One region of the Kitasatospora sp. NPDC088134 genome, then DNA from elsewhere that is predicted to be linked to it. Evidence: riboswitches for the same ligand, from Rfam matches in the RefSeq annotation. Region 1 holds a riboswitch; each other region holds the start of a gene.
The links. Region 1 has a riboswitch for thiamine pyrophosphate ahead of thiC (phosphomethylpyrimidine synthase ThiC). Riboswitches for the same ligand answer to the same signal wherever they lie in the genome.

Region 2: another riboswitch for thiamine pyrophosphate. It lies ahead of ACIOHG_RS13010 (purine-cytosine permease family protein); the one in region 1 lies ahead of thiC (phosphomethylpyrimidine synthase ThiC).
Region 3: another riboswitch for thiamine pyrophosphate. It lies ahead of thiO (glycine oxidase ThiO); the one in region 1 lies ahead of thiC (phosphomethylpyrimidine synthase ThiC).

What each region holds. Positions count from the first base shown of each region.
Region 1 is NZ_JBIUTD010000006.1:33,119-42,780, forward strand. It holds gene ACIOHG_RS11915 (hypothetical protein) at 85-624, shown strand; gene thiC (phosphomethylpyrimidine synthase ThiC) at 695-2,488, opposite strand; TPP riboswitch at 2,484-2,617, opposite strand; gene ACIOHG_RS11925 (hypothetical protein) at 2,765-2,965, shown strand; gene ACIOHG_RS11930 (flotillin family protein) at 3,154-4,638, shown strand; gene ACIOHG_RS11935 (3-oxoacyl-ACP synthase III family protein) at 4,799-5,806, shown strand; gene ACIOHG_RS11940 (glycosyltransferase family A protein) at 5,803-6,543, shown strand; gene ACIOHG_RS11945 (class I adenylate-forming enzyme family protein) at 6,797-8,257, shown strand; gene ACIOHG_RS11950 (cytochrome P450) at 8,254-9,327, shown strand; gene ACIOHG_RS11955 (NAD-dependent epimerase/dehydratase family protein) at 9,589-9,662, shown strand, end outside.
Region 2 is NZ_JBIUTD010000006.1:262,920-272,581, forward strand. It holds gene ACIOHG_RS12975 (PP2C family protein-serine/threonine phosphatase) at 1-305, opposite strand, end outside; gene ACIOHG_RS12980 (bifunctional DNA primase/polymerase) at 731-1,393, shown strand; gene ACIOHG_RS12985 (DUF5926 family protein) at 1,698-2,675, opposite strand; gene ACIOHG_RS12990 (ATP-binding protein) at 2,743-3,372, opposite strand; gene ACIOHG_RS12995 (glycerophosphodiester phosphodiesterase) at 3,643-4,455, opposite strand; gene ACIOHG_RS13000 (TetR/AcrR family transcriptional regulator) at 4,632-5,291, opposite strand; gene ACIOHG_RS13005 (medium chain dehydrogenase/reductase family protein) at 5,457-6,509, shown strand; gene ACIOHG_RS13010 (purine-cytosine permease family protein) at 6,592-7,953, opposite strand; TPP riboswitch at 7,944-8,095, opposite strand; gene ACIOHG_RS13015 (S1C family serine protease) at 8,340-9,662, shown strand, end outside.
Region 3 is NZ_JBIUTD010000003.1:104,244-113,905, reverse strand. It holds gene ACIOHG_RS06350 (VanZ family protein) at 1-98, opposite strand, end outside; gene thiE (thiamine phosphate synthase) at 147-794, opposite strand; gene ACIOHG_RS06340 (Rv2175c family DNA-binding protein) at 791-1,156, opposite strand; gene ACIOHG_RS06335 (NAD(P)/FAD-dependent oxidoreductase) at 1,177-2,385, opposite strand; TPP riboswitch at 2,469-2,581, shown strand; gene thiO (glycine oxidase ThiO) at 2,550-3,737, shown strand; gene thiS (sulfur carrier protein ThiS) at 3,734-3,943, shown strand; gene ACIOHG_RS06320 (thiazole synthase) at 3,947-4,738, shown strand; gene ACIOHG_RS06315 (hypothetical protein) at 4,795-5,082, shown strand; gene pknB (Stk1 family PASTA domain-containing Ser/Thr kinase) at 5,147-6,886, shown strand; gene ACIOHG_RS06305 (sulfite oxidase-like oxidoreductase) at 6,919-7,545, opposite strand; gene bfr (bacterioferritin) at 7,847-8,329, shown strand; gene ACIOHG_RS06295 (bacterioferritin-associated ferredoxin) at 8,373-8,612, opposite strand; gene ACIOHG_RS06290 (class II 3-deoxy-7-phosphoheptulonate synthase) at 8,744-9,662, opposite strand, start outside.

The DNA.
Region 1 (9,662 bases):
GGCAGAAGATCACGCTCCTTGACGGTGTCCACTCGAATGTTCGCCCGCCGTCTCCATGGCCGGGCCCAAGCCAGAGGCAGACCTGTGACGAGTCCGTCCGATCAAGAACTGTGGGCCGCTGTCGTTTCTGCTCGCCGCGAGCTCAACCGCGTGCAGGCCGAGTTCTACCAGAACGCCACCGACTCCACAGGTGTCCTACGAGATGCGCTCCGTGAGCGCGGCTGGGGTCAGACAACAGCTCTGCGCCACCTGGACGGACTCTCCCGAGACACACTGGATCTCCTGCCGGAGTTGGTGTGTCTGGTCATCTCCGACCGAACCCATCGATGGGCTGTCGAGGCGATCGACCACATCTCGCACGACAAGTTGATGCCTGCGCTTACACCCCTTGTCCGGCAACACCTGGACAGCGAGGACGCATACGAATACGGATGCCTCGCCAGTCTGGCTGCACGTATCCAGGCATGGCCCCTGCTGCAGGAGATCGTCCAGCGAGCACTGAGCAGTGCCGATCCCGAGATCCGGGAGCTTGGCCGGTTCTATGCCGAGAGGTATGACTTCCTTCAAGGAGTCGCCCAGGACGAGCTGGCCCCAGGAGAGACCTCGTCGGCCGCCAACGCCTGACGGGCCGAGCGCCCGCACCGGGAAGGCCCCCTCCTCCTTCCCGGTGCGGGCGCTGCTGCGAGCCGTTCCGTCAGTCGGCCAGCGGGAGGTAGACCCGGTTGCCGTTGGCAGCGAACTCCTCGGACTTGGCCTTCATGCCGGCTTCGGCCTCATCGTCGCTGGTCACGGCCATGTCGTCGCCGTAGGTGTCCATGATGCTTTTACTGATCTTCATCGAGCAGAACTTGGGGCCGCACATGGAGCAGAAGTGCGCGGTCTTGGCGGGCTCGGCGGGGAGGGTCTCGTCGTGGAAGTCGCGGGCGGTCTCCGGGTCGAGGGCCAGGTTGAACTGGTCCTCCCAGCGGAACTCGAAGCGGGCGTCGGAGAGCGCGTCGTCCCAGGCCTGCGCGCCGGGGTGGCCCTTGGCGAGGTCGGCGGCGTGGGCGGCGATCTTGTAGGTGATGACGCCGGTCTTCACGTCGTCCCGGTCGGGCAGGCCGAGGTGTTCCTTCGGGGTGACGTAGCAGAGCATCGCGGTGCCCCACCAGGCGATCATCGCGGCGCCGATGCCCGAGGTGATGTGGTCGTAGCCGGGCGCGACGTCGGTGGTCAGCGGGCCGAGGGTGTAGAACGGGGCCTCGTCGCAGATCTCCTTCTGCAGGTCCATGTTCTCGCGGATCTTGTGCATCGGGACGTGCCCGGGGCCCTCGATCATCACCTGGACGTCCTTGGCCCGGGCGATCCGGCCCAGCTCGCCCAGCGTGGTGAGTTCGGCGAACTGCGCCTCGTCGTTGGCGTCGGCGATCGAGCCGGGCCGCAGGCCGTCACCGAGCGAGAAGGTGACGTCGTAGGCGCGCAGCAGGTCGCAGAGCTCCTCGAAGTGGGTGTGGAGGAAGTTCTCCTGATGGTGCGCCAGGCACCAGGCGGCCATGATCGAGCCGCCGCGCGAGACGATGCCGGTCTTGCGCCGGGCGGTGAGCGGGACGTAGCGCAGCAGCACGCCGGCGTGCACCGTCATGTAGTCGACGCCCTGCTCGCACTGCTCAACCACGGTGTCCCGGTAGACCTCCCAGCTGAGCTCCTCGGCCCGGCCGTCGACCTTCTCCAGCGCCTGGTAGAGCGGGACGGTGCCGATCGGGACGGGGGAGTTGCGCAGGATCCACTCGCGGGTGGTGTGGATGTTGCGGCCGGTGGAGAGGTCCATGACGGTGTCGGCGCCCCAGCGGGTGGCCCAGGTCATCTTCTCCACCTCCTCCTCGATCGAGGAGGTGACCGCCGAGTTGCCGATGTTGGCGTTGATCTTCACCAGGAAGTCGGTGCCGATGATGGCCGGCTCGACCTCGGGGTGGTTCACGTTGACCGGGATGACGGCCCGGCCGCGCGCCACCTGCTCGCGGACGAACTCCGGTTCCAGGCCCTCCCGGAGCGCGACGAACTCCATCTCGGGGGTGACCAGGCCGCGCTTGGCGTAGCCGAGCTGGGTGACGGCGACGCCGTCCCGGGCGCGCAGCGGGCGGCGCGGCCGGCCGGGGAAGACCGCGTCCAGGTTGCGCAGGTCGCCGCCGCGCGGCGCGGTGTGCTTGATCCCGTCGTCCTCGGGGCGGGCCTCGCGGCCCTCGTACTCCTCGACGTCCCCGCGCTGCCTGATCCACGGGTCGCGCAGCGCGGGCAGTCCGCGCCGCACGTCGGTGGGGACGGCGGGGTCGGTGTACGGCCCGGAGGTGTCGTACAGCGGGACGGTCCCGCCGTTGGTGAGCCGGACCTCGCGGTAGGGGACCAGCAGGTCGGGGCGGCTGCCCCGGCGGTACGCCTTGCGCCAGGCCGGGGTGGGGTAGCCGGTGGCGGCCGACTGGTGGGCAGACGTGTCTTCGGCAAATGCGGTCATGCGACCTTCAACTCCCTACGCCGGCATTACCCGGTCAGGTTCCTGCGGTCGGCGCAGCAGGTGGTACGCGGGCCCGCGTACCGTCAGCGCCCTCTCAGCCCGGTGCTCCGAGCTCCCGTTCCGCGCAGGCGTTCGCCGCCTGCGTCCGTCGCTCACCGTAGGGCACCGGGCCCGCCCGGTCCAGGGCGCGTCCCTGGCCCCGCCATGCGCCGGAGGCGCAACTCCCGCGCGCCGCCGAGCTGTTCGCCACCCGGTCGACGTGGGAGAATGGCCCGGATGATCGGGCTGACGGGGCGGGTGACGGGGCGGATCGGCGCCGGGCTGGTCGGCGAGGTGATGGTGCACATCCCGGAGCGGCAGGGCACCGAGGCGTTCCTGGCGTACCTCGCCGTCCCGGGCGAGCGGCTGGAGCCCGGCTCGATGGTGGTCGTGGTCGAGTACCAGCCACCGCGCACGGTCTACGTCGCGCCGCTCTGAGCCTCCGTCAGCATGCGAACGGTTGAGGCCGTCCAGCTGTTTCGAGACGGTGACGGTCGACACCGGCGTTCCCTCTTCCACCGCGATCGGGACAGGCGCAGAATGCGGGCTGCCACCGGATTCCGCGCCATCCTGCACGACCGAAGCGCAGCCACGGAACCGGTGTGCCCTGAAGGGGGAGATTGCCGATGCTGATCGGCATTGTCGGCGGAGCCGTCGCTGGCCTCGTCGCACTGATCGTGCTGTTCAAACTCATGTGGCGGGTGGCCGAGCCCAACGAGGCCCTGGTCATCTCCGGTTCCAAGCACGGTGAGGGGCTCGGCTTCCGGGTCGTCACCGGCCGGGGCACCCTGGTGATCCCCGGCATGCAGGTGGTGCGCCGGCTGTCGCTGGACCTCAACGAGGCCGCGCTGGACGTCGAGTGCGTGACGTCGCAGGGCATCCCGGTGCACGTCAAGGGCGTGGTGATCTTCAAGGTGGGCGACGACAACGCGTCCATCGCCAACGCCGCCCGCCGTTTCCTGGACCAGCAGAAGATGATGGGCCACCGGGTGCACAACGTGTTCGCCGGCCACCTGCGCTCCATCGTCGGCGGGCTGACCGTCGAGGACATGATCCGCGACCGCGAGCGCCTCACCGGCGAGACCCGCTCCGCCTCGGGCATCGAGATGGAGAAGCTCGGCCTGATCATCGACTCGCTGCAGATCCAGGAGATCCTGGACCCGACCGGCTACATCACCAACCTGGCCGCGCCGCACGCCGCCGCCGTCCAGCGGGACGCCCGGATCGCGGCCGCCGAGGCCGACCGCCGGGCCACCGAGGCCGAGCAGGAGGCGTTCGCCCGGAAGGCCGAGGCGACGCGCAACTCCGGTATCCAGCAGGCCGGTTACCAGGCCGAGATGGACACTGCGGCGGCCCGCGCCATGCAGGCCGGACCGCTCGCCCAGGCCGCCGCCCGGCAGGAGGTGGTGGTCCAGGAGACCAAGGTCGCCGAGCTGGAGGCGCGCCGCAAGGAGCAGCAGCTCCAGGTCGACGTCCGCAAGCCCGCCGACGCCCGCGCCTACGAGACCCGCACCAAGGCCGAGGCCGACCGTGACGCCCGGATCTCCGCCGCCGAGGCGCTGTCCCGGGAGACCGAGCTGAAGACCGCCGCCGAGGCCAACCGGGTCAAGGTGGCCGCGGCCGCCGAGGCCGAGGCCACCCGGGCCCGCGGTCTGGCCGCCGCCGAGGCCACCCGCGCCACCGGTGAGGCGCAGGCCGCCGCCGAGGCCGCCAAGGGCCTCGCCGAGGCCGAGGCGTCCCGCGCCAAGGGCCTCGCCGAGGCCGAGGCCACCCGGGCCAAGGGCCTCGCCGAGGCCGAGGGCATCAAGGCCCGCGCCGCGGCGCTGGCCGAGAACCAGGAGGCGGTGGTCGCCCAGCAGCTCGCCGAGAACTGGCCCGCCATCGTCCGGGCCGGCGCCGACGCGTTCGGCAACGTCGAGCACATGGTGCTGCTGAACGGCGCCGAGGGCATGTCCGAGATGTTCGCCAAGGCCCTCACCATGGGCGGCACCGGCCTCGGCCTGGCCCGCCAGCTGCTCAACTCGATGACCCCGGACGCCCCGGCCGAGCCCGCGAAGGCCCCGGCCCCGGTGGCCCAGGTCATCCCGGTCCAGAGCACCGACTCCGAGTGACCGGCCGCTCCTGACGGGCCGTTCCGCACCACGACGCCCCGTCGGGAGCGCCGACCGATCCGCCCGGTGGAGGCCCCACCGGGCGGATCTCCACATTTCCCGCCCGCGCTGAGTACTCGTACTCACGCCCGAACGGCCGCCACCGCGCCAGCATCGAGACATGGACAGCCTGCCCCGCATCGGTATCACCGCCGTCGGCTCCGCCCTGCCCCGACAGACCGTCACCTCCGCGCAGCTCCAGCAGGAGGTCGCGGCGGGCTCCCGGCTGCCGCTGCCGGACGGCATGTTCGAGAAGGCCACCGGCATCCGCACCCGCCGCTTCGCCGGCCCCGACGAACACCCGTCCGCGCTCGCCCTGGCCGCCGGCCGCCGGGCGCTGGCCGCCCGCGGCCTCGAACCCGCCGACCTCGACCTGCTGATCTTCGCCTCCGCCTCCCGGGACGTCTGCGAACCCGCCACCGCCCACCTGGTCCAGGCCGAACTCGGCTCCCGGGCCCACGCGCTGGACGTCTCCAACGCCTGCAACAGCTTCCTCAACGGCATCGACACCGCCCGCGCGATGATCCTGGCCGGCCGCGCCCACCGGGCCCTGGTCGTCACCGGCGAGACCCCGAGCCGGGCGATGCGCCGCGACCCCTCCGGCCTCGCCGAGTTCCGCGACGGCTTCGCCGGCTACACCTTCGGCGACGGCGGCGCCGCCGTGGTCGTCGAGCGGGTCGAGCGCGGCGGCATCCTCGACATCGAGACCGAGACCGCCTCCGAGCACTGGGCGGTCGGCGGCATCCCCGGCGGCGGCTCCCGGCACCCGCGCGGCGACGAGTGGAGCTACTTCCGGGGCGGCGGCAAGGAGTTGCGCGGCGTCTTCGAGAAGATCGGCGCCGACATCCTCACCCGGGTCGCCGCCCGCACCGGCCTCGGCTGGGACGCCTACGCGCGCGTCCTGGTCCACCAGGTGACGCTGCCCTACCTGGAGCGCTTCGTCGAGCTGACCGGCGTCCCCGCCGAGAAGCTGGTGGTCACCGTGCCCGAGCTCGGCAACCTCGCCTCCGCCACGATAGGCGTCCAACTCGACCGGATCATGCCCGAGTTGAACCCCGGCGACAAGGTCCTGATGGTCGGCCTCGGCGGCGGCGTCAGCCTGATCACCATGGTCTGGGAGAAGTCGTGACCGCCCTCTGGGTGGTCGTACCCGCCTACCAGGAAGCCGCCCGGATCGACGGCGCCCTGCACGCCCTGGCCCGCCAGCACGACCGCGACTTCACCCTCCTCGTCGTCGACAACGGCTCCACCGACGCCACCGGCGACCGGGTCCGCGCCTTCGCCGAGCACGCCCCGTTCCCGGTCCACCTGCTGGTCGAACCCGAGAAGGGCGTCGGCAGCGCCGTCGACACCGGCTTCCGGCACGCCATCGACCACGGCGCCCGCCTGCTCGCCCGCACCGACGCCGACTGCCTCCCCGAACCCGGCTGGACCGCCGCCGCCCGGGCCGGCCTGCTCGCCTCCGGCGGCCTGGTCTGCGGACGGGTCACCGCCCGCCGCGACGAGCACGGCCCGGTCGGCCGCGGCGTCTTCCGCGCCCTGGTCGCCCTCGGCGCGCTCTTCGGCCGCGTCCGCCCCGCGCACCACCGCCGCCACGGCTACCTGACGCCCTACCGGATGCACGCCGGCAACAACATGGCCGTCACCGCCGACCTCTACCTCACCAGCGGCGGCATGCCCCGCCGCCCCTCCCCGACCGACCGCACCTTCATCAACCGGGTCCGCCGGCACACCACCGCGATCGTCCACCGCCCCGACATGGTCGTCCAGAACTCCACCCGCCGCATCCGCGCCTACGGCCTCCGCGGCACCGCCCGCTGGTACCTCGAACGCGGCGCGGGCCACCGCGACGTCGACATCCGCTGACTCCTGCGGAGAGCGCCGGGGGCCCAAGCTCCAGGGGCCCGGGGAACGGCGGTGCCGAGGGGCAGGTGTCTCACGGGCTGCGATGCGCCACCCCGTTTCGGGCCGAAGGTCTTTTGGCCGACGCCCCGTAGCGCCCCTCTGTGTCCCGGCGCATCGCCCCTCGGCCCCGCCGTTCCCCGGGCCCCTGTTTTCTCCCGTCCCGCCTGCCTGAAAGTTTCCCCCTGAATACCCCCGCTGCGAAAGGAACCTGCTCGTGCTGGACCGGCTCGATCGAACGCTGCGGGAGGGCGGCCCGCGCCCGGCGCTGCTGGGGAGCGGCGGGGCGCCGGCCCGTTGCGGTGAGCTGGCCGCCCTCGCCGACCAGTACGCCGCCGCCCTGCACCACCGCCACGGCCTGCGCCCCGGCGACACTCTCGGGGTCGCGGTCCGGCCCGGCCCGCGGGCTCTCGCCGTGCTGCTGGCCGCCCACCGCCTGGGCCTGCGGGCCGCAGTGCTGGACCCGTCGGCGGGGCCGGACGTGCTGCGGGCCCGGCTCGCCCTCGCCCCGCCCGCCCTGATCCTCGCCGACGCCGCCGTGCAGGCCGCGGCCGGCTGGGCCCGCCCGCTGGCCCGCCGCGTACACCTGGAGCTGCCGCCGCTGCACCTGCTCGGGCCGGTGGCGACCGTCGGCCGGCGCCTGCCGGGCTGCGCCCCGGGTCTCGGCGGGCACCCGGGGCCGCCGCCGAAGCCGTACGAGGGCGACGGGGACGCGGTGATCGTGTTCACCTCGGGGACCACCTCCGCCCCGCGCGGCGTCGTGCACTCCCGGGCCTCGCTGGCCGCCGGCATGCGCGCGGTGGACGCGCTGGTGCGGCCCGGCCCGGGCCGCCTGGTGCTGGGCGGGACGACCTTCGTGCTGGTCCCGGCCCTGGCGGCGGGCGCCACCGTCGCACTGCCCGCCCGCCGGAGCGCCGCGCTGCAACGGCAGATCGACCGGCTCGCCCCGGACGAGACCTACCTGACGCCGCCCCAGCTCCGGCCGCTGACCAGGCTCACCGGCCGGGTCTGGACCGGCTCCGCCCCGGCCGACGCCGCCCTGCTCCGGCGGGCCAAGCAGGCGGGCGCCAGCGAGGCGTGGGGGGTGTACGCGCTGACCGAGCTGTTCCCGGCGGCCGCCGTCGAGGAACGCGAGAAGAGCGCCCACGAAGGCCCCGGCGACCTGCTCGGCACACCGCTGCCCGGCATCCGGACCCGGCTCGGGGCGGACGGCGAACTGCTGCTCGCCGGGCCGTCCGCCCGCGACCGCTACCTCGGCGAGGACCCGGACCCGTGGGTGCGCACCGGCGACCGCGCCGCCCTCGACCCGGACGGGCGGATCGTGCTGGCGGGCCGGCTCAAGGACATGGTGCTGCGCCGCGCCGAGAACATCTATCCGGGCCTGTACGAGCCCTCCCTGCACCTGCCGGAGGTCGAACTCGCCGTCCTGGTGGGCGTTCCGGCCCCGGACGGCGACGAACGGCTGGTCGCCCTGGTCCAGCCCCGGGCCGGGGCCGACTACCGGCGCCTGCGCGCCGACCTGCGCGCGCCGCTGGCCCGGATGGGCTCCGCCCGCCCGGACGCCCTGCTGCTCGGGCCCGTCCCGCTGGCCGGGCGCTCCCGCAAGCCCGACCGGGCCGCCGCCGCCCGCCACTGCGCCGACCGGCTCGCCACCGACCCCACCGGGAGCACCCTTTGACGCTCCGTCGCACCGATCCCCGCCGGGCCGCCCGCCGCGCCGACCGGGCCGTCTACCTGCGCAGCCACCCGGTGCTGTTCGCGCTGCTCGCCGCCACCCGGCACCGGCCGCTGCTCCGGCTGGGCCGGACCGTCCTGGTCCACCACCCCGACGCGTACCGGCAGATCCTCACCAAGGTTCCGCTCGACCGCACCGCCGAGCACACCACCGGCGGCACCGCGGCCCGCCTCACCGGCGGGGGCCTGCTGTTCGACCAGAGCGGGGCCGAGCACCGCGCCTCCCGGCGGGCCCTGGGCCACCTGCTCAGCAGCGAAGGCATCGCCGAACTGCGGCCCGGCTGGCATCAGTTGATCGACAGTCGGCTCACCGGCGGCCGCGTCGACCTGGTCCCGGTGGTCCGACTGCTCGCCGGCACCACCGCCACCGCCCTCACCGGCAGCACCGCCGACCCCCTGGAACTGGCCCGCGCCGCCGAACGGGTCGCCGCCGCGACCGCCCGCACCCACCTGCCCGGACTCCCCCGGCCCGGTGCACGGCGCCGCGCCCGCGCCGCCGCGGAACAGCTGCGCCTGCTGCTCCCGGACCCGCAGGACGCGATGCTCGCCGTCGCCGCCGTCAACACCACCCTGGCCGCCCTGCCCCGCGCCGTCGCCTGGTGCGCCCGCGCCCACTGGTGGGACCGGGCCCGGCAGGACCCCGACGCGCTCGCCGCCGAACTGCTCCGCCTCACCGCCGCCTCCCCCGTCCTCCCCCGGGCGGCCGCCGCCGAGGCCACCGTCCTCGGCCACCGCCTGCGCCCCGGTGACCGCCTCCTGCTGGTCGCCCGCCACGCCGCCCAGGCCCACCGCGACACCCCCGACCACCCCCTCGCCACCCGGGCCCCCTTCGGCCTCGGCCCCCACACCTGCCCCGGCGCCGCCCTCGCCCGCGCCCAACTCACCACCCTCCTCACCACCCTGACGCCCCACCACCCCCGCCTCCACCGCACCACCCCGAACCCCCGCAGCGCCCTCCCCTCCTACCGCACCTGCCTCCTGACCCTCCGGGGAACCCCGTCAGGGGCCTACTGAGCTTCGCCCGGCCCGGGGAGCGAAGCTCCGTCCCGGGCCCGCCGGGCTTCGCGTTCCGGGCCCGGGGAGCGAAGCTCCAGGGGCCCGGGGAACGGCGGAGCCGAGTGGCTGGTGACCGACGGGCCGCTGGGCGCCACCCCGTTTCGGGCCGAAGGTCCTCGGCGAAAGCCCCGTCGCGCCCCACTGTGTCCCGGCCCCACACCCCTCGGCCCCGCCGTTCCCCGGGCCCCTGTTTTCCCCCACCGCGAAAGGAACTCCCCCGTGCCCCCGCTGACCCTCGCGCTGACCGGTGCCACCGGCTTCTGCGGTTCGTACGTGGCCGAGCTGGCCGTCTC
Region 2 (9,662 bases), 230 kb from region 1:
AGCGCGTCCAGCGTGCCGGGCAGCCCGTCGGCCCGGGCCAGCAGCTCCAGGTGCTCCTGCAGGCTGGTGAAATCGGACAGCCATCCGGCCAAACGGTCCTGCAGGTCGGCCGTCGGCACCTCGCCCAGCTCCGGCAGCAGCACCCGGTCGGCCGCCGGGGCCCCGGCGGTCAGGGCCCCGGCGGTCAGGGCTTCGGCCGCCGGGGTTTCCGCCGCCAGTGCCGCCAGGGCCGCCGAGGCCGGCGCCGCCGGTGTCAGCACCTCGGAGGCCCGCACCTCGGCCGCCAGCGGCTGGATGTCGGTCATGTCGCAACTCCCCACAATCCGGAACGTGTCACGCAGGACCCCCGAGACCGACCGAAACGATGTCTTTACTCACTACTCGGCATGATTCCCCCACTTGTACACAGGCCGATCGGGGCATGTCCAGGAGTGCGGCGGCCGAACGTGCCAGGGATCGTATGCGCAGGCCGCCGGGGTGCCGCCCGGGGCGGCCCGCACTCACTCGTACGGTGGAACCGGGGCCCCGGGGGCCGCGTCCATCCGGGCGTATGGGGGATTCTCGTTCCAGCGGCGGGTAGTCGGGACGCACACGCACCGCGGCCCGCGCCGATCGGACCGGTCACCCGGCCGCAGCCGGTCATGCCGAGCACGTCGAACACATCGAGTACGTCGAACACATCGAGTACGTCGAGCACGCCGACCCCGGACGCGGAAAGGAACGAGCCGCCATGCGCCCACCTCGCCGAGAGCCGCTGTCCGAGCGGGTGGTCCAGTGGATGCCGGGGCGCCGGTCCCGGACGCTGGTGCTGGCCGCCGCCCTGCAGGCCGCCGTCGGCTGCGGCTGGCCGGTGGTGCCGGGCGCCCGCCCGCTGCGCGGCGCGTCCGGGCCGTGCTCCTGCGCCGACCGGGTCTGCGCGACGCCCGGCGCGCACCCGTGCGACCCGCCGCTGGAGGCGGCCACCACCGATCCGCGGATGGTGCGCTGGTGGTGGGAGCGCCGGTCGCCGGGCGCGCCCGTGCTGGCGGCGACCGGACGGGCGCTGGGCGCGGTGAGCCTGCCCCGCCCGGCCGGGCCGTGGCTGCTGCGGCACCTGGACGAGATCGGCGTCCCCTACGGGCCGGTGCTCGGCACGCCGGGCCGGTTCGTGCTGCTGACCGCCCCCTACACGCTGCCGGAGCTCGGCGCGCTGCTGGCCGAACGGCCCTGGGTGCCCGGGGTGCTGCGCTACCACGGGCCGGGCGGCTACCTGGTGCTGCCGCCCTCGCGGACGGGCGCGGGCCCGGTGCACTGGGTGCGCCGGCCGGGCCCCGGGCGGCCCTGGCTGCCGGAGGTCGGGACGCTGCTCGGCGGGATGATCACCGCGAGCGCGGTGGTGCTCCCGCGGCGCTGACCAGGTATTTGATGATGCCCCGTCAGAAAGTCGGTACGGTACGGCCCGTAACGAGAAATGTCCGACCGCTGGCGACGGGGGATGCACCAGCGGTCGGACTGTTCAAACAGTAACAAAGATCCGGCTCCGCGCCAATTTGTCCACGCCGAAAGGCCCTTGGGAACTCCCGGAGGGGCCCCGGGGGAGCCCCGGAGAATCCCGGTGGCGCGGCGGAAATGTGACGCGGATCACTTCCCGGAACCCTTCCCTGAACGCTTCCCGGATCCCGGTGGAGCGCTTTCCGGCCGGTTCCGGCGGATTCCGGTCAGTTCAGGGTGATCTGACGGCTCACCAGGTTCGCCCGGGCCCGGCGCTCCTCCGCGGTCAGCGGCGCGGGCGCGGCCAGCACCTCGGCCAGCTTGGCGGCGAACTCCGCGGCCGGCTTCTCCACCTCGGCGGCGGCCATGTCCACCGGCAGGTCCCAGACCGGCACCGTCAAGCCGTGCGCCCGGAACGAGCCGACCAGCTTGGTGCCCTCGCCCAGCGAGCTCTCACCGGCCGCCGACAGCCGGGCCAGCGCGTCCAGCAACTGCTCCTCGGGGACGGTCATCACCCAGCGCAGGTGGTTCTTGTCCGGGGTGCCGCACCAGTACGCCGAGTCCACCCCGGCCAGCTTCTCGGTCGGGATCGCGGAGGCGTTCGCCCGCTCCAGCGAGGCCGCCACCTCGCCGGTCGCCGCCTCGGCGTCCTCCAGCCAGAACTCGAAGCCGGTGAACACCTCGGGCGTGAACTCCGCCGTGGTGTCCAGCAGTTCCTGCAGGCGTCGGCCACCCGGCGTGGTCCGGCGGGCCGGCACCGGGGTGCCCGGCTCGGTGGCCAGCGCCAGCTCCAGCGCGTCCGCCAGGTCACGGCTCAGGTCGCCCGAGGAGGACTGGGTCTGCAGGCCCAGCAGGATCGAGCCGTCGGCCCGCCGCAGCGCCGGCCAGGCCAGCGGCAGCACCGTCGCCAGCGTCACCGACGGCACCTCGCCGACGGCCTCCTCGGCCACGCCCGCCGCCAGCTTCAGCGGCACCGTGGCGGCCGGCACCAGCTCGCGCAGCGCCACCCAGTCCGCCTCGCCCGGCAGGCCCTCGAACGGACGGTGCACCAACTCCTGCACCGCGTGGGCCGCCTGGCGGCCGTGACAGGCCTTGTACCGGCGGCCCGAACCGCACGGGCACGCCTCGCGCGCCCCGACGACCGGGACCTCGCCCTCGACGGCGGTGGACTGGCTGGGCTGCTTCTTCGCGGCCTTCTTGGCCATGGTGCGGCTCTCCCGGGGAGGTCGGACGGGTTGCACCCGGCAGCCTACTTCGCCCGCGCCGCCCCGCTCAGGCGCTCCGGCGCCGCCCGCCGCCCACGACCTGCCCGAACGCCGGCAGCTCCGCCCACACCGTCACCTGACCGGGTGCGTGCCGCACGCCCCAGTCCCGCGCCAGCTGCCCGACGATGTTCAACCCCCGCCCGCCGTGCGCCGTCACCGACGGCCCGGCCGGCACCGGACGGGTGCTCGCCCCGCCGTCCGTCACCTCCAGGGTCAGCAGGCCGTCGCCGCGCATCCGCCAACTCACCAGCACCGTACCGGGATCGTCGTCCCCGCCCGCCGGGCCGTAGCCGTCGGACCAGATCGCCGCCGCCGTGCCTGTTGCTGCTCCGTCCGCTGCTCCGCCTGTCGCTCCGTCAGTCTGCTTGCCCTGCTCACCGGGCTCACCCGGCCCGTTCGGCTCGCCCGGCTCGTCCGCGAGGCGCAAGGGTCTGGCGTGCCGACAGGAATTGCTGAGCAGTTCGGAGAGGATCAACACCGCGTCGTCAATCACCGGATCGGGTATCGCGCGGTCGCCGAGATCACGGCGCAGCCTCCGCCGGGCTGCCGAAACACTGGCCGGACCGTGCGGAACGGCCATGGCCGATGAGGACGACCCGGCCTGAACTGGCACAGCTCGTGCCACCATCAACGCCACCCCCGGACCTCCTTCAGGCTTCTGCCGAGGGATGGATGCCCGCAGGTAATGCGTCGGAAACGGACGTTCGACGATCCGATGGCGGCATTAACGACATCCGTGCGGACCGGAGGCAAAAGGTGAGGCGTCTCTCACGTTCTGTTGTGGTGATCCATGGGAAAGGGCGCGCGGAAATACCCCGTTCGGTATTTCTGTCGCGCGATTGGGTGCGGGGGCGGCCCGGTGCGGGGCCTGCGGGGCTGGGCGTGGGCGGTCGGGGCGCGGGGACGGTCAGCGGCCGAGCTGGGCCAGGACGTCGGCCGGGCGGTTGGTGATCAGGGCCTCCACGCCCAGTTCCAGGCAGAGTTCGACGTCCTCGGGGCGGTCCACCGTCCACACGTGCACCCGGTGCCCGGCCCGGCGCAGTGCCGTCACCAGACCCGGGTCGCGGCGCACCAGGTCGATGCCCGGGCCGGCGATCGCGGCGCCGCCGGGCAGCGCGCGGGTGCGGCCGAGCACCGGCAGCCGGCGCTCCCACAGGTACACCCGGGGCACCGCCGGGGCGGCCCGCCGGACCCGGTGCAGGGCCAGCTCGGAGAAGCTCATCACCCGCACCGTCGACTCCTCGGGGGAGGCCGGCAGCAGGTTGAACCGCCCCAGCATGCGCAGGAGTTCGGACTCCACCCGGCCCGCGTAGCGCACCGGGTGCTTGGTCTCGATCGCCAGCTCCACCCGCCGACCGGCGTCCGCGACCAGCTCCAGCAGCCGCTCCAGGGTGAGCACCGGGCTGGGCTCCGGCTGCTCCGGGTGCTTCCACGAACCGAAGTCCAACCGGGAGAGTTGAGCCAGCGTCATCGCCGACACCACGCCCTGGCCGTCCGAGGTCCGGCGCACCGTACGGTCGTGCACGCACACCAGCTGCCCGTCGGCGGTGACCCGGACGTCGCACTCCAGCCCGTCCGCGCCCTCCGCCAGGGCCCGCAGGTACGCCTGCTCGGTGTGTTCCGGCAGGGCCGCCGAGGAGCCCCGGTGGGCGATCACCTTCACCGCGGAACGGTCGATCGGGGCGTTCGGCGCGGTCGCGGCGCTGTGCTGGGTGTTCACGCCGTCCACCCTACGAGGGCCGGGATGTCGCCCGGCTTCCGGCACGGCGACATCCCGGTGAACACCTGCGTCCCCGCTCTCCGGGGGTGGGCGGTTCGGGGTGGGCGGTTTGTGAGTGGGCGGTTCGGGGGTGTCGGGGTTGGCGGTTCGCGGGTGGGCGGTTCGGGGGCGTGCGGTCAGATCCGGGCGAGCGCCTCGGCCTCGGCGGTGTAGAGCAGTTCCGGGTCCAGGCCCATGCCGGTGAAGTGGCCGGCCAGTTCCAGCGAGAGCACGCCGTGCAGCCTGGTCCAGAACGCCAGCGCCCGGCGCAGCTCGTGGGCGCTGGCCCGGCGCGGACCGGCCCAGTCGTGCCGGCCGCCCAGGTGGGAGTAGAGCCGGGCGTCGGCCCGGCCCGGGTCGACCGGCGGCTGCTGGTGCCGGGCGGCGGCGTCCAGCAGGGCGGACATGGTGGCGGCGGCGAGCTCGGTGGTCTCCGGCGGGGCGTGGTAGCCCGGGACGGGGGTGCCGTACAGCAGGAAGTAGCGCTGCGGATCGGCCAGCGCCCACTCGCGCAGCGCCCGGGCCAGCTCGGGCAGGTCACCGCCCTGACCGGCCCGGGCGCCCAGCACCTCGGCCAGGCTGCGGTAGCCGTCGGTGATCAGCTCGGTGATCAGCTCGTCCCGGTTGGCGAAGTAGCGGTAGAGGGCCGGGCCGCTGACGCCCATCCGCTTGGCGATCGCGTTCAGCGACAGCGCGGAGGCGCCCGCCTCGGCGATCTGGGCGCGGGCGTGCCGCTTGACCTCCTCGCGGACCTGGGTGCGGTAGCGCTCCCGCGGGGTGCCGGTCTCCGTCTCCATGGGGGTGCCCCTTCACTGCCGTGTTGGTGTCACGCGTTCGTCAGATGTCCTCACTTCCGTTAGACCATATCACTGTTGTTGTTGACTCTCACGAAAGCGTGATGCTAGAACTTGAAGAGTTAGAGGGTCTAACAGAAGCGAGAGCTTCTATCGAAAGGAAGTGCCATGAACCACGGACCCGACCACCGCGCCCCCGGGCAGCTCGTCGAGATCGTCCTCCCCGGCCTGGTCGAACCGGAGGGCCTGCTGGTGCGCCGCTCCGCCGTCCCCGCCCCGGGGCCGGGGCAGGTGCTGGTCGCCGTCGAGGCCACCGGCGTCTCCTTCGCCGAACAGCAGATGCGCCGCGGCCGCTACTACGACCAGCCGCCGTTCCCGTTCGTCCCGGGCTACGACCTGGTCGGCCGGATCACCGCCACCGGCCCGGGCACCGACCCCGCCCTGACGGGCCGCCGGATCGCCGCGCTCACCAAGACCGGCGGCTGGGCCAGCCACGTCCTGCTCGACCCGGCCGACACCGTGCCCGTCCCGGACAGCCTCGACCCGGCCGAGGCGGAGACCGCCGTCGTCAACGGCATCACCGCCCACCAGATGCTGCACCGCCACGCAAAGGTCCGGGCCGGGCAGACCGTCCTGGTGCACGGCGCGGGCGGCGGCGTCGGCCAGCTCCTCGCCCAACTCGCCCGCGCCGCCGGCGCCGAGGTGATCGGCACCGCCTCCCCGCGCCACCACGACGCGCTGCGCGCCCTCGGCGTCACCCCCGTCGACTACCGGACCGGTGACGTCCCCGCCCAGGTCCGCCGCCTCGCCCCCGGCGGGGTGGACGCCGTCTTCGACCACGTCGGCCTCCGCAGCGCGGTCGACTCCTGGCACCTGCTCGCCCCCGGCGGCACCCTGATCGCCTACGGCAGCGCCGCCACCCGCGACGACACCGGCTCCAAGCAGTGGCCGGTGCTCAAGCTGCTGGCCCGCACCTGGTGGTGGAACGCCCTGCCGAACGGCCGCCGCGCCCGCTTCTACAACATCTGGGCGGGCCGGGCGCTCGGCCGCGACCGCTTCCGGGCCCGGCTGCGCGCCGACCTCACCGCCGTCCTGGACGCCGTCCGGCGCGGCGAGATCACCGCGCCGCTGGCCGCCCGCCTCCCGCTCACCGACGCCGCCGAGGCGCTCCGCCTCGCCGAGTCCGGCACCGTCACCGGCAAGGTCGTACTGATCCCCTGAGCTCCTGAGTGTCCCGAGCTCCCGAGCTCCTGAGCTCCTGAGCCCTTGAGCCCTTGAGCCCTTGAGCCCGCTCGCCCCGGGGTCAGACCTTCCGGCCGCCGCCCAGCGCCGCCACCGCGAGGGTGACCAGTGCCGCGACCAGGAACGAGAACAGCGAGGCCGAGCTCCACGCCTGCGGGGTGAAGTGCACGGCCTGCTGCAGGTCCGACCAGCGGCCGGTCCACCAGTCGCCGATCTTCGACGGCGCCAGGAACTGGTACACCGCGAAGCCGACCGCCCACGGCAGCAGCATCACCCAGCGCGCGGGCGCGTCCTGCGACAGGTCCCAGCCGCGCCGGCCCGCACCGAGGAAGTAGTCCACCGCCAGCACCGCGAACAGCGGCACGAACACCGACCCGATCAGGCCCAGGAACCCGTAGTACGAGTCGGTGAACTCCTTGATCCGCAGCGCCAGCACCGTCACCAGCACGCCGATCCCGCCGGTCAGCACCCGCCGGTCGGCCCGCGGCCACAGGTTGTGGATCGACATCGCGGTCGAGTACACGTTGGCGAACGACTGGTCCGACTCGCGCAGCACCAGCACCAGCAGGAACGCCCAGCCCGCGGCCACCCCGGTGAACGACTCGAAGATCCGGTTCGCGTCGCCGCCCGACTGCAGCAGCGCCACCACGCCCAGCACGTAGCACCACACCTGGGCCACCGTGTAGCCGGAGAACGTCCCCCAGAACGCCTTCGCCGAGCTGCGCGCGTGCCGGGTGTAGTCCGCGGCCAGCGGCACGAAGGAGATCGACACCGCGATCACCGCGTCCGTCGCGGCCAGGAAGCCGTCCCAGTTGCCCGCGCCCGGGTCCGGGAAGCCCTGCCGGGCGAACTGGACGGTGAAGTACACCATCGCCACGCCGACCGCGACCGCCACGTACTTGCGCAGCACCGCGATCGCGCCCAGCGGCCAGATCGTCAGCACCGTGGTCAGCACGCCCGCCAGCAGCACGAACAGCCAGCGCCAACCCTCGGTGCCGGTCACCGTCTGGGCACCCCAGGCGATCACCGTCAGCTCGTACACGCCCCAGCCGACGCACTGCAGGATGTTCAGCACCGTCGGCACGTACGACAGCCGGGTGCCGAACAGGCCGCGCAGCACCGCCATCGCCGGCGCACCGGTGCGGGCGCCCACCAGGGCGGCCACCGCCAGCATCGCGGTGCCGATCGCGGTGCCCGCCACGATCGCCGTGACCGCGGCGGTGAACCCCAGCTCGTGACCCTGCTCGCCCAGCACCGTCGCGGCACTGGTGAACCCGATCAGGCTCACCCCGAGGTTCGCCCAGAGCGCGAACAGCGCCCGGAAGTCCAGGGTGCGCGGCGGGGCCGTGTCGAGGGTCAGCGGGGCCTCGGCACGCGCCTCGGCGCCATGATCGGAAATTGGGGCAGACGGAACAGCCGTCATGGCCGATACTCCCTACGCCGGCATTACCCGGACAGGTTCCGGCGGTCAGCGCCCCCTCGACCGCGGTGGCGTCACCGCCATGGCCTACGGTCGAACCGGCGCACTCTCAGCCTGGTTGGTCCAAGCTCCCGCGACGTTCTTCGGTTTACAGGAGCGAAAGGCTAGCCCCCGGACGGGGGAACGCCAAGGCCGGGGGGTCGGACGTCCGCATCGCGGGACCACTTGTGTGCATGTCAGAGCGGCCTAAGGCTTCTCATGATTTCTTCAGGGGCCCGCTTACGGTGTCCGAATCCGGCATAGGAAAAACTGTGCTCCGAGGTTGCGACCGCGCCGGGCGCGCCGCCGCGGTCCGCAGTCCAAGGTCTTGTCAGCGATGGAGGTCGTCCGTGAGCACCGAGCACGCGAGTGGTACCACCCCGCCGGAGAAGGGCCCCGAGCCCACCGGCACCGAGGCGGTGGCCGCCGGCTCCGCCACGCCCGCGCCGGCTCCCGCCTACCTCGACGCGCCGCCGCCGGCCGTCCCCGCGTCCCCGGCCGTCCCTGTCTCCCCGCCCGCGCCGGCCCCGGCGGTGCCCGCCGCACCGGCCACTGCAGCTGCTCCCGCAGCTCCCGCTGCTCCTGCTGCGCCGCGTCCGGACGAGACCATCCAGCTCGGCAAGGTGCCGGCCGCGGTCCCGGACGACGCCCCGCCGCCGTTCCAGAACCCGTACGGCACGCCCGCCGCCCCGGCCAACCCGTTCGCGGCTCCGGCGCCCGCCGCCGCTGCGGCCCCCGGCCACGACGCGCCGACGGCCGTCGCCCCGGCGGTACCGGCCGCTCCGGTCCCGTTCGCCCAGGACGGCGGCCCGGCCGGGCCCGGCGCGCACGGCGGCTACGGCGGGCCCGAGCAGCCGCACCACCCGTTCGGCGCCGGCCACCCGGTCGGCGGCTGGGGCAACCCGTCCGGCCTCGAACCGGTCGGCGGCGCGGGCGGGCCGGGCGCGCCCTGGGGCGTCCCGCAGCCGGGGGCCGGCGGCCCGGACAAGGGCAAGCGCGGCAAGCTGATCGGGCTGGTCGCGGCCGTCGCGCTGGTCGCGGGCCTGATCGGCGGGGCGATCGGCGCGTCCGTGGCGGACCGCAACGACACCTCCAGTGCCGGGACCAGCCACAACAGCACCACCGTCACGGTCGGCAACACCCACCAGAACCTGGACCGGGCCCCGGAGTCCGTCGCCGGGATCGCGGCCAAGGCGCTGCCGTCGACCGTCACCATCAAGGCCCAGGGCTCCAGCGAGTCCGGCACCGGCACCGGGTTCGTCTTCGACACCGAGGGCCACATCCTGACCAACAACCACGTGGTCGCACCGGCCGCCAAGGGCGGCAAGCTCACCGTCAAGTTCTCCGACGGCTCCTCGTACGACGCCTCGGTGGTCGGCCGGGCCGAGGGCTACGACGTCGCGGTGATCAAGCTCGACAAGCCCCCGACGGGGAAGCTCAACCCGCTCCCGCTCGGCGACTCCGACAAGGTCGCCATCGGCGACGCCACCATCGCCATCGGTGCCCCGTACGGCCTCGAAGGCACCGTCACCACCGGCATCATCTCGGCCAAGGACCGCCCGGTCGCCTCCGGTGACGAGACCGGCGCGCAGGCCTCCTACATGAACGCCCTGCAGACCGACGCCTCGATCAACCCGGGCAACTCCGGCGGGCCGCTGCTGGACGCCTCCGGC
Region 3 (9,662 bases), on a different contig from region 1:
CGCTGGGCGAGGAAGGCGACGGCCGCCGCCCCGAGCAGTACGGGGGCGAGCAGCACGATCCGGCGGGCCCGGCGGGCGGGCGTGGCGATGGACTCCATGCCTGCACGGAGTGCGGTCGGGAACCGTGCGGTTCCCGACCGGGCGGCCTACCGCAGCCGGCGGGCCAGTTCGGCCGCCGCCGCGCCCGGGTCCTCGGCGGCGGTGATCGCGCGGACCACCACGACCCGGGTCGCGCCCGCGTCCAGGACCTGCTGGAGGTTGCCGAGGTCGACGCCGCCGATGGCGAACCAGGGGCGTTCCGGCCGGGCCGCGGCGGCGTACCGGACCAGGTCGAGCCCGGGCGCGTGGCGGCCGGGCTTGGTGGGGGTGGGCCAGACCGGGCCGGTGCAGAAGTAGTCGACGCCGGGTTCGGCGATCGCGGTGTCGACCTCGTCCTCGGCGTGGCAGGAGCGCCCGATCAGCACGTCCTCGCCGAGGATCCGGCGGGCGACGGGCACCGGCAGGTCGTCCTGGCCGAGGTGCAGCACGTCGGGCCGGGCACCGTACGCGACGTCGGCCCGGTCGTTGACGGCGAGCAGCTTGCCGTGCCGGCGCGCGGCGTCCGCGAAGACCTCCAGGTACGCCAGCTCCTGCTTGGCCTCCAGGCCCTTGTCGCGGAGCTGGACGATGTCGACACCGCCCGCCAGCACCGCGTCCAGGAACTCCGGCAGGTCGCCCTGCGCGCGGCGGGCGTCGGTGCAGAGGTAGAGCCGCGCGTCGGCGAGCCGCTGACGGGCCGTCGGCCGGGCAGTCACAGGGCCAGGGCCTGGGCGCGGCGCTTGACCTCGGTGCCGCGGTTCTCGCGCAGGGCCTGGATCGGGGTGCCGGGGAGGGACGCGTCCTCGGTGAACATCCACTCCAGGATCTCCTCGTCGGAGAAGCCGCAGTCGCGGAGCACCGTGAGGGTGCTGGCCAGGTGCTTGACCAGGCCGTCGTCCTCGATGAAGTCGGCGGGCACCTGCAGGGAGTTGTTCTCGCCGCGCCGGACCGCCAGCAGGGTGCGGGCGCGCACCATGTCGCGGATCTCGGTGATCACCACCCCCCAGCGCTCGGCGATGTCGGGGAGGTACACCCACGCGGGGACCAGGGCGTCAGTCTTGGGATCAATCGTGCTCACGGCCCCAGCCTACCCAGGTGCTAGCCCACGGCCGCCTTCAGCGGGACGGCCGGGTCGGCGGCGCGGGCCGGGTCGAGCACCGTAGCGCGCTCGATCAGCCGCCGCCCCTGGGCCAGGTCGCGCGGCCGGTCGACGGCGAGCACCGCGACCGGCGCGCCCGCGCGCAGCCAGAGCACCGTCCAGGCGGGGTCGGACGGGGAGCCGCGCCAGAGCAGGTGGTCGGCCCCGGCGTGCCGGCCGGCGTACTGGACGGTGCGGCCGAACTGCTCGGACCAGAAGTACGGGACGGGGTCGTAGGGGGCGTCCAGGGTGCCGAGCACGGAGGCGGCGACGGCGCCGCCGGAGTGCAGGGCGTGGTCCCAGTGCTGGACGGCGATCCGGGCGCCGCCGAGCCGGGCGGAGGGGTAGGAGACGCAGTCGCCGGCCGCCCAGACGCCGGGCAGCGCGGTGCGCAGCCGGTCGTCGACGGGGACGGTGCCCTCGGGGTCGAGGGCGAGCGGGCCGCCGGTGAGCCAGTCGGTGGCGGGGCGGGCGCCGATGCCGACCACCACCTCGTCGGCGGGCAGGTGGGTGCCGTCGGCGAGCAGCACCCCGCCGTCGGCGGCCCCGGCGACGGTGGCACCGCAGCGCAGGTCGACCCCGGCGGCGGCGTACCAGTCGGCCATCAGGGCGCCGAGTTCGGCGGGCAGCGCGCCGGCCAGCGGGGTCGCGGCGGCCTCGACCACGGTGACCTCGCAGCCGAGGGCGCGGGCGACGGTGGCGGTCTCGGCGCCGATCCAGCCCGCGCCGACCAGCACGACCCTCCGCCCGGGGGCGAGCGCGGCGCGCAGGGCCAGGGCGTCGTCGACGGTGCGCAGGGTGCGGGCGCCGGGCAGGCCGGGGAGGGTGCGCGGCTCGGCGCCGGTGGCGATCACCAGGGCCTGGTACGGGAGTTCGCCGCCGTCGGTGTGCAGCAGGCCGGGGTCCAGGCCGGTGGCGCGGCGGCCGGGCAGGAGGTCGACGTCCAGGCCGGCCCAGTCGATCTCGAAGGCGGTGCTGTCGGCCTTGCCGAGCAGGACGTCCTTGGAGAGCGGGGGGCGGTCGTAGGGCGGGTGGGGTTCGTCGCCGAGCAGGGCGATCGGGCCCCGCCAGCCGCCCTGCCGCAGGTTCAGCGCGGCCTGCGCGCCCGCCATGCCCGCTCCGACCACGACGGCCCGGTCCGTTGTCCTCAGCTCAGCCACGGCGCCCACCCTACCGAGCGGGGCCCGCCGCAGGCAGGCGTCCTCAGGCCGGAATCGGGCCGGAATCGGCGCGGCGTTAAGGTGGAGGGGAGTCACTTGATCACGGGAGCCCGGCGCACCGGGCTGAGAGGCGGGCTGCGGCGGCCCGCGACCGTCCGAACCTGATCCGGGTCATGCCGGCGAAGGGAGAAGAAGCCGCTGTGGCACATTCCGACGTGCTCGTGGTCGGCGGGGGGATCATCGGGCTGGGCGTGGCCTGGCGCGCCGCGCAGCGCGGCCTGTCGGTCGCGGTGGCGGACCCGTCGCCGGGCGGCGGGGCGGCGCAGGTCGCCGCGGGGATGCTCGCCCCGGTGACCGAACTGCAGTACGGCGAGGAGCCGTTGCTGCGGCTGGGCATGGTGTCCAACCGGCGGTACGCGGCCTTCGCGGCCGAGCTGACCGAGCTGACGGGGCTGGACACCGGCTACCGGGCGACCGGCACCCTGGCGGTGGCGCTGGATGCCGACGACCGGGCCGAGCTGCGTGAACTGCACGCCTTCCAGGCCCGGTTGGGCCTGTCCTCGGAGTGGCTGACCGGCCGCGAGTGCCGCCGGCTGGAGCCGATGCTGGCCCCGGGCGTGCGCGGCGGCCTGCACGTCGCCGACGACCACCAGGTGGACGGCCGCCGGCTGGCCGCCGCGCTGGTGGCGGCCTGCGAGCGGCTCGGGGTGGCCTTCCACCGGGCCGCGGCCGCCGAGCTGCTGACCACCGCCGGGCGGGCCGGGGAGGTCCGGGCCACCGGCGTCCGGCTGTCGACCGGCGTCGAGCTGTCCGCCGGGTGCACGGTGCTGGCCGCGGGCGCCCGCAGCCACCTGCTGCCGGGCCTGCCGGCCGGGGTACTGCCGGCGATCCGCCCGGTCAAGGGCCAGGTGCTGCGGCTGCGGGTGCCGCCCCGGTACGCGCCCTTCCTGTCCCGCAACGTCCGCGCGGTGGTGCGCGGGCAGCACATCTACCTGGTGCCGCGCGCCGACGGCGAGCTGGTGGTCGGCGCGACCACCGAGGAGCAGGGCCACGACACCACCGTGACGGCCGGCGGGGTCTACGAGCTGCTCCGGGACGCCCACGAACTGGTGCCCGGGATCACCGAGTTGGAGCTGGCGGAGACGGGCGCGGGGCTGCGCCCGGGCTCCCCCGACAACGCACCGCTGCTCGGCCCGACCGCGCTGCCCGGGCTGGCCGCCGCCACCGGGCACCACCGCAACGGCGTGCTGCTCACCCCGGTCACCGCCGACCTGCTCGCCGACTACCTGGCCACCGGCGAACTGCCCGCCCTGGCCGCCGACTTCACCCCCCACCGCTTCCGCACCGAGGTCCCCGCATGAACCCCATCACGCTGACCGTCAACGGCGAGCCGCGCACGCTGCCCGCCGCCACCACCCTCGACACCGTGGTCGCCGAGGTGTCGGCCGCCCCCACCGGGATCGCCGCCGCTGTCAACGAGGCGGTGGTGCCGCGCAGTTCGTGGTCCGGCACGGTGCTCGGCGCGGGCGACCGGGTCGAGATCCTCACCGCCGTCCAGGGGGGCTGACCGATGGCCGAGGACGTGCTCACCATCGCCGGCACCGCGTTCGGCTCCCGGCTGATCATGGGCACCGGCGGCGCCCCCAGCCTGGAGGTGCTGGAGCAGGCCCTGCTGGCCTCCGGCACCGAGCTGACCACGGTGGCGATGCGCCGGGTGGACACCGCCACCCAGGGGTCGGTGCTGGACGTGCTGACCCGCAACGGCATCCGGGTACTGCCGAACACGGCCGGCTGCTACACCGCGGGCGAGGCCGTGCTGACCGCCCGACTGGCCCGCGAGGCGCTCGGCACGGACTGGGTCAAGCTGGAGGTGATCGCCGACGAGCGGACCCTGCTGCCCGACCCGATCGAGCTGCTGGACGCCGCCGAGACCCTGGTGGACGACGGCTTCACCGTGCTGCCGTACACCAACGACGACCCGGTGCTGGCCCGCAAGCTGGAGGACGTCGGCTGCGCGGCGATCATGCCGCTGGGCTCGCCGATCGGCTCCGGCCTGGGCATCCGCAACCCGCACAACTTCCAGCTGATCGTGGAGGCCGCCAACGTCCCGGTGGTGCTGGACGCGGGCGCGGGCACCGCCAGCGACGTCGCGCTGGCGATGGAGCTGGGCTGCTCGGCGGTGATGCTGGCCTCCGCCGTCACCCGGGCCCAGGAGCCGGTGCTGATGGCCGCCTCGATGCGGCTGGCCGTCGAGGCGGGCCGCCTCGCCCACCGGGCCGGCCGCATCCCGCGCCGCTACTACGCCGAGGCGTCCTCCCCCGTCGCCGGCCTCGCCGACACCCGCGAGCGCCCCGCGTTCTGACCCCCGCCGAACCGCCCGGCCCCTCCGGCGCGTCCTCGCCCCCGGAGGGGATGCGGATGGGGACGGACGGACGCGCCGGCGGGGACCTCGCGGCGGCGGCGCTGTGGTGGGGCCCGGTGCTGCTGCTGGACGGGTGGCTGCTGGTGCGGACCGGCGGCCGGGTCGGCGTGCTGCTGGTCCCGGTGCTGCTCGGCGCCGCGATCGGGGCAGCGGCCGCCCGCGCCGGCACGCCCCCGGCCGTCCGGCTCCGCCGGTCCGGTCTCGGCGCGCTGCTCGCGCACGGCCTGCTGCTGGCCGCGCTGCTCACCGCCCTGACCCTGCACCCGCCGCGCGTCCTGTGGTGAGCCGCCCGACACCCGCCCCCTCCCGGCCCGGGAACCGCCCGGCCCCTACACTCCTCTGGTGGACATGACCATCGACGATCCCCTGTACGGCGTGCTGCTGGACGGCCGCTACCGGGTCGAGCAGCGGATCGCCGTCGGTGGCATGTCGACGGTCTACCGGGGCACCGACACCCGGCTGGACCGGACGGTCGCGCTGAAGGTGATGCACCCCTCGCTGGTGGGGGACGCCGACTTCACGGCCCGTTTCATCCGGGAGGCGAAGGCGGTGGCCCGGCTGGCGCACCCGAACGTGGTGAACGTGCTGGACCAGGGCGCCGACCCGCACGCGGTGTTCATGGCGATGGAGTACGTCCCCGGCCGGAACCTGCGCGACGTGCTGCGCGACCGCGGGGCGCTGTCGGTGCGGGCCGCGCTGGACGTGCTGGAACCGGTGCTGGCGGCGCTGGGCGCGGCGCACCGGGCCGGGCTGGTGCACCGGGACGTCAAGCCGGAGAACGTGCTGATCACCGACAACGGCCTGGTGAAGGTCGCCGACTTCGGCCTGGTCCGGCTGCTGACCGGCCAGGACAACGGCTCCAGCACCACCCAGGCGGGCCAACTGCTGGGCACCGTCTCCTACTTGGCGCCGGAGCAGATCCGCCGGGACGTCGACACCGACCAGCGGGTGGACGTCTACGCGGCGGGCATCCTGCTGTACGAGACGCTGACCGGCGCGAAGCCGCACACCGGCGAGAACGCCGCCCAGGTGATGTACCGCCACCTGCACGAGGACGTCCCGGCGCCGTCGCTGACCGCGCCCGCGGTGGGCCCGGAGCTGGACGCGATAGTGGCGGCGGCGACCGCCCGCGACCCGCAGGCCCGGCCGTGGGACGCGGTGGAGCTGCTGGCCGCGCTGCAGCGGGCCCGCCGGGCACTGCCCGCCGCGCGGCTGGACGCGGAGCCGCCGGCCTCGAACCGGCCGACCCCGCAGTTCAACCCGGGCGAGGCGACGGCGGTGATCCCGACCCCGGGCGGCCTGGAGCGCACCAGCGTGCTGGAGGTCCCGCCGGAGCTGCTGCTGCCGCCCCGCCCGCCGGTGGCGGACGCCGCCCCGGGCCGCCGGGCCGCGCGCCGGGCCGCCCGGCCACCGCGCGGCCGCAAGCCGCTGATCTGGTCGGCGGTGCTGGTGGCGCTGGTGCTGGTGGTCGGCGGGGTGACGTACACGCTGTCGAGCGCGGTGTACGCGACGGTGCCGAGCGTGCTGGGGCAGAGCCGGGACCAGGCCTCGGCGACGCTGGACAAGCAGGGCCTGCACGGGGCGTTCAGCGAGCAGTTCAGCGAGTCGGTGCAGGCCGGCCAGGTGATCTCGACCGACCCGGGGGTGGGCGCGAAGGTCCGCAAGAGCGACGACGTCCGGGTGGTGCTCTCCCGGGGCCCGGAGCGGGTCGCCGTCCCGGAGCTGGCGGGCCGCCCGCAGGCGGAGGCCGCGAAGGCGCTGGCGGACGCCCGGCTGACGGCGGGCGCCGTCACCGAGCAGTTCAGCGACGCGGTGCCGAAGGGCGCCGTGATCGCCGCCGACCCGCCGGCCGGCGGGCGGCTGTCGCCGAACTCGCCGGTGGCGCTGACCGTCTCCAAGGGCATGCACCTGGTGCCGGACGTCGGCGGGATGAGCAAGGAGGACGCCGTCCAGGCGCTCCAGGCCGAGGGCTTCACCGCGCAGATCGCCGGCCTGATCCCGCTCGGCAAGGTGACCGGCCAGTCCCCGGCGGCGGGGACGCCGCGCCCGCAGAAGTCCGCGGTGACCATCACCGTCAGCCTGTTCTGACCGCCCCCGTTCCGACCGTCCCCCCGGGGGCCTCAGCGCAGCGGGCCCTCGCCGGGCTGCTCCTGGTAGGAGTAGCGCTGCTCGCGCCAGGGGTCGGCGAGGTTGTGGTAGCCGCGCTCCTCCCAGAAGCCGCGGCGGTCGGCGCGCATGTACTCGACGGCGCGCACCCACTTGGGGCCCTTCCAGGCGTACAGCCGGGGCACCACCAGCCGGACCGGGAAGCCGTGTTCGAGGGTGAGCGGTTCGCCGTCGTGGTGGGTGGCGAACACGGTGTCCGGGTCGGCGAGGTCGGCGAGCCGCAGGTTGGCGCTGTAGCCGTACTCGGCCCAGACCATCACGTGGGTGACGGCCGGGTCGGGCGGCACCAGGTCGAGGACGGTCTGCCCGGCGACGCCGCTCCACTCGTTGTCGAGCATGGAGAACCTGGTGACGCAGTGGAAGTCGCCGCGCACGGTGGTCCGGGGCAGCGCGTGGAAGGCGGCGAAGTCCCAGCTGGTCTTCTCCGCGTCGGCGGTGGCGCCGAACACCTGGAAGTCCCAGCTCTGCGGCTTGAACCGGGGCACCGGGCCGTAGTGCAGGACGGGCCAGCCGAGCTGTCGGCGCTGGCCCGGGGGGAGCCTCGGATCGGACGGCGGCGGTTCCGATGCGTGCTGACCCATGCCCCCATGGTGACAGACGGCGGACGCGGAACTGCGCGCGCCCCCACCGCGCGCCCCCACCGGAAATCCCGCCCGCCGGAGGGGGGCAACACGGCGCGAATCCGCGCAGGCGTTCGGGTGAGATACCTCCGAATGGCCCAATTCGCCCAACATACTCGCAGGTCAGCGCGGTGCGGGCGACCGAAAAACACCCGTTCCGGTGCCGTCTGTAAGCGTGAACTTACTGGAAGCGCACCGGTTCAACTGCCACGATGCGGGCAACCGGGCACCCACCGGAAATTACCCGTACGGAAGGCAGGCCATGCAGGGCGATCCCGAGGTCATCGAGTTCCTCAACGAGCAGCTGACCGCCGAGCTGACCGCGATCAACCAGTACTTCCTGCACGCGAAGATGCAGGAGAACTTCGGCTGGACCAAGCTCGCCAAGTACACCCGGCACGAGTCCTTCGACGAGATGAAGCACGCCGAGGTGCTGACCGACCGGATCCTGTTCCTGGAGGGCCTGCCGAACTACCAGCGGCTGTTCCACGTCCGGATCGGGCAGACCGTGAAGGAGATGTTCGAGGCCGACCGGCAGGTCGAGGTCGAGGCGATCGACCGCCTGAAGCGGGGCATCGTGGTGATGCGCGCCAAGAACGACGTCACCTCGGCGAACATCTTCGAGAGCATCCTCGCCGACGAGGAGCACCACATCGACTACCTCGACACCCAGCTGGAGCTGGTGGAGAAGCTCGGCGAGGCGCTGTACATCGCGCAGCTGATCGAGCAGCCCGAGAGCAGCTGAACCCGGGAACAGCTGAACCCGGGAACGGCCGGGCAGCGCCCGGTCAGGCGGCCCGCGGGGCGCCCGGGTCGGGCTCGGCCAGGCCGAGCCGCGCGGCCAGCCGGGCCGTCGGGCAGGGGCGGGCGCCGTGCTCGCCGAGCAGGGCCTGGATCCGCCGCACACAGGAGCCGCAGTCGGTGCCGGCCTTGCAGCCCTGGGCTATCTGCCGCGGCGTGCTCGCGCCCGCGTCGATCTCCTGCTTGACCTGGGCCTCGGTGACCGCGTGGCACATGCACACGTACATGTGCGGCCCCTTCCACGGTTGGTGCGGTTTACTGAGCCTTACCTTACCCGCTGCTCCGGGTACGAAAAAGGCCCCTCCGTCCCGGATCGCCGGGAAGCGGAGGGGCCTTCGTCACATCGGGCCCGGCTACCTCACTGGCCGCGGTACATCTCGGCGACCAGGAAGGCCAGGTCCAGCGACTGGCTGCGGTTGAGCCGCGGGTCGCAGGCCGTCTCGTAGCGCTGGTGCAGGTCGTCGACCAGCACCTCGTCGCCGCCGCCGACGCACTCGGTGACGTCGTCGCCGGTCAGCTCGACGTGGATGCCGCCCGGGTGGGTGCCGAGCGCGCGGTGCACCTCGAAGAAGCCCCGGACCTCGTCCAGCACGTCGTCGAAGCGGCGGGTCTTGTGGCCGCTGGACGCCTCGAAGGTGTTGCCGTGCATCGGGTCGGTGATCCACACCACCTGGGCGCCGGAGGCGGTGACCTTCTCCACCAGGGTGGGCAGGTGTTCGCGGATCTTGCCCGCGCCCATCCGGGTGATGAAGGTGAGCCGGCCCGGCTCGCGCTCCGGGTCGAGGCGGTCGATCAGGGTCAGCGCGTCGTCGACCGTGGTGGTCGGGCCGAGCTTGACGCCGATCGGGTTGCGGATCTTGGACGCGAACTCGATGTGCGCGTGGTCGAGCTGCCGGGTGCGCTCGCCGATCCACACCATGTGGCCGGAGACGTCGTACAGCTCGCCGGTGCGCGAGTCGGTGCGGGTCAGCGCCGTCTCGTAGTCCAGGATCAGCGCCTCGTGCGAGGAGAAGAACTCGACCGTCCGGAACTCCTCCGGGGCCACCCCGCAGGCGTTCATGAAGGCCAGCGCCTGGTCGATCTCCCGGGCCAGCTGCTCGTAGCGCTGCCCCGCCGGGGAGTTGCGCACGAAGTCCTGGTTCCAGGCGTGCACCTGGCGCAGGTCGGCGTAGCCGCCGGTGGTGAAGGCGCGCACCAGGTTGAGCGTCGCCGCGGAGGCGTTGTACATCCGCTTCAGGCGCTCCGGGTCCGGGATCCGGGACTCGGGGGTGAACTCG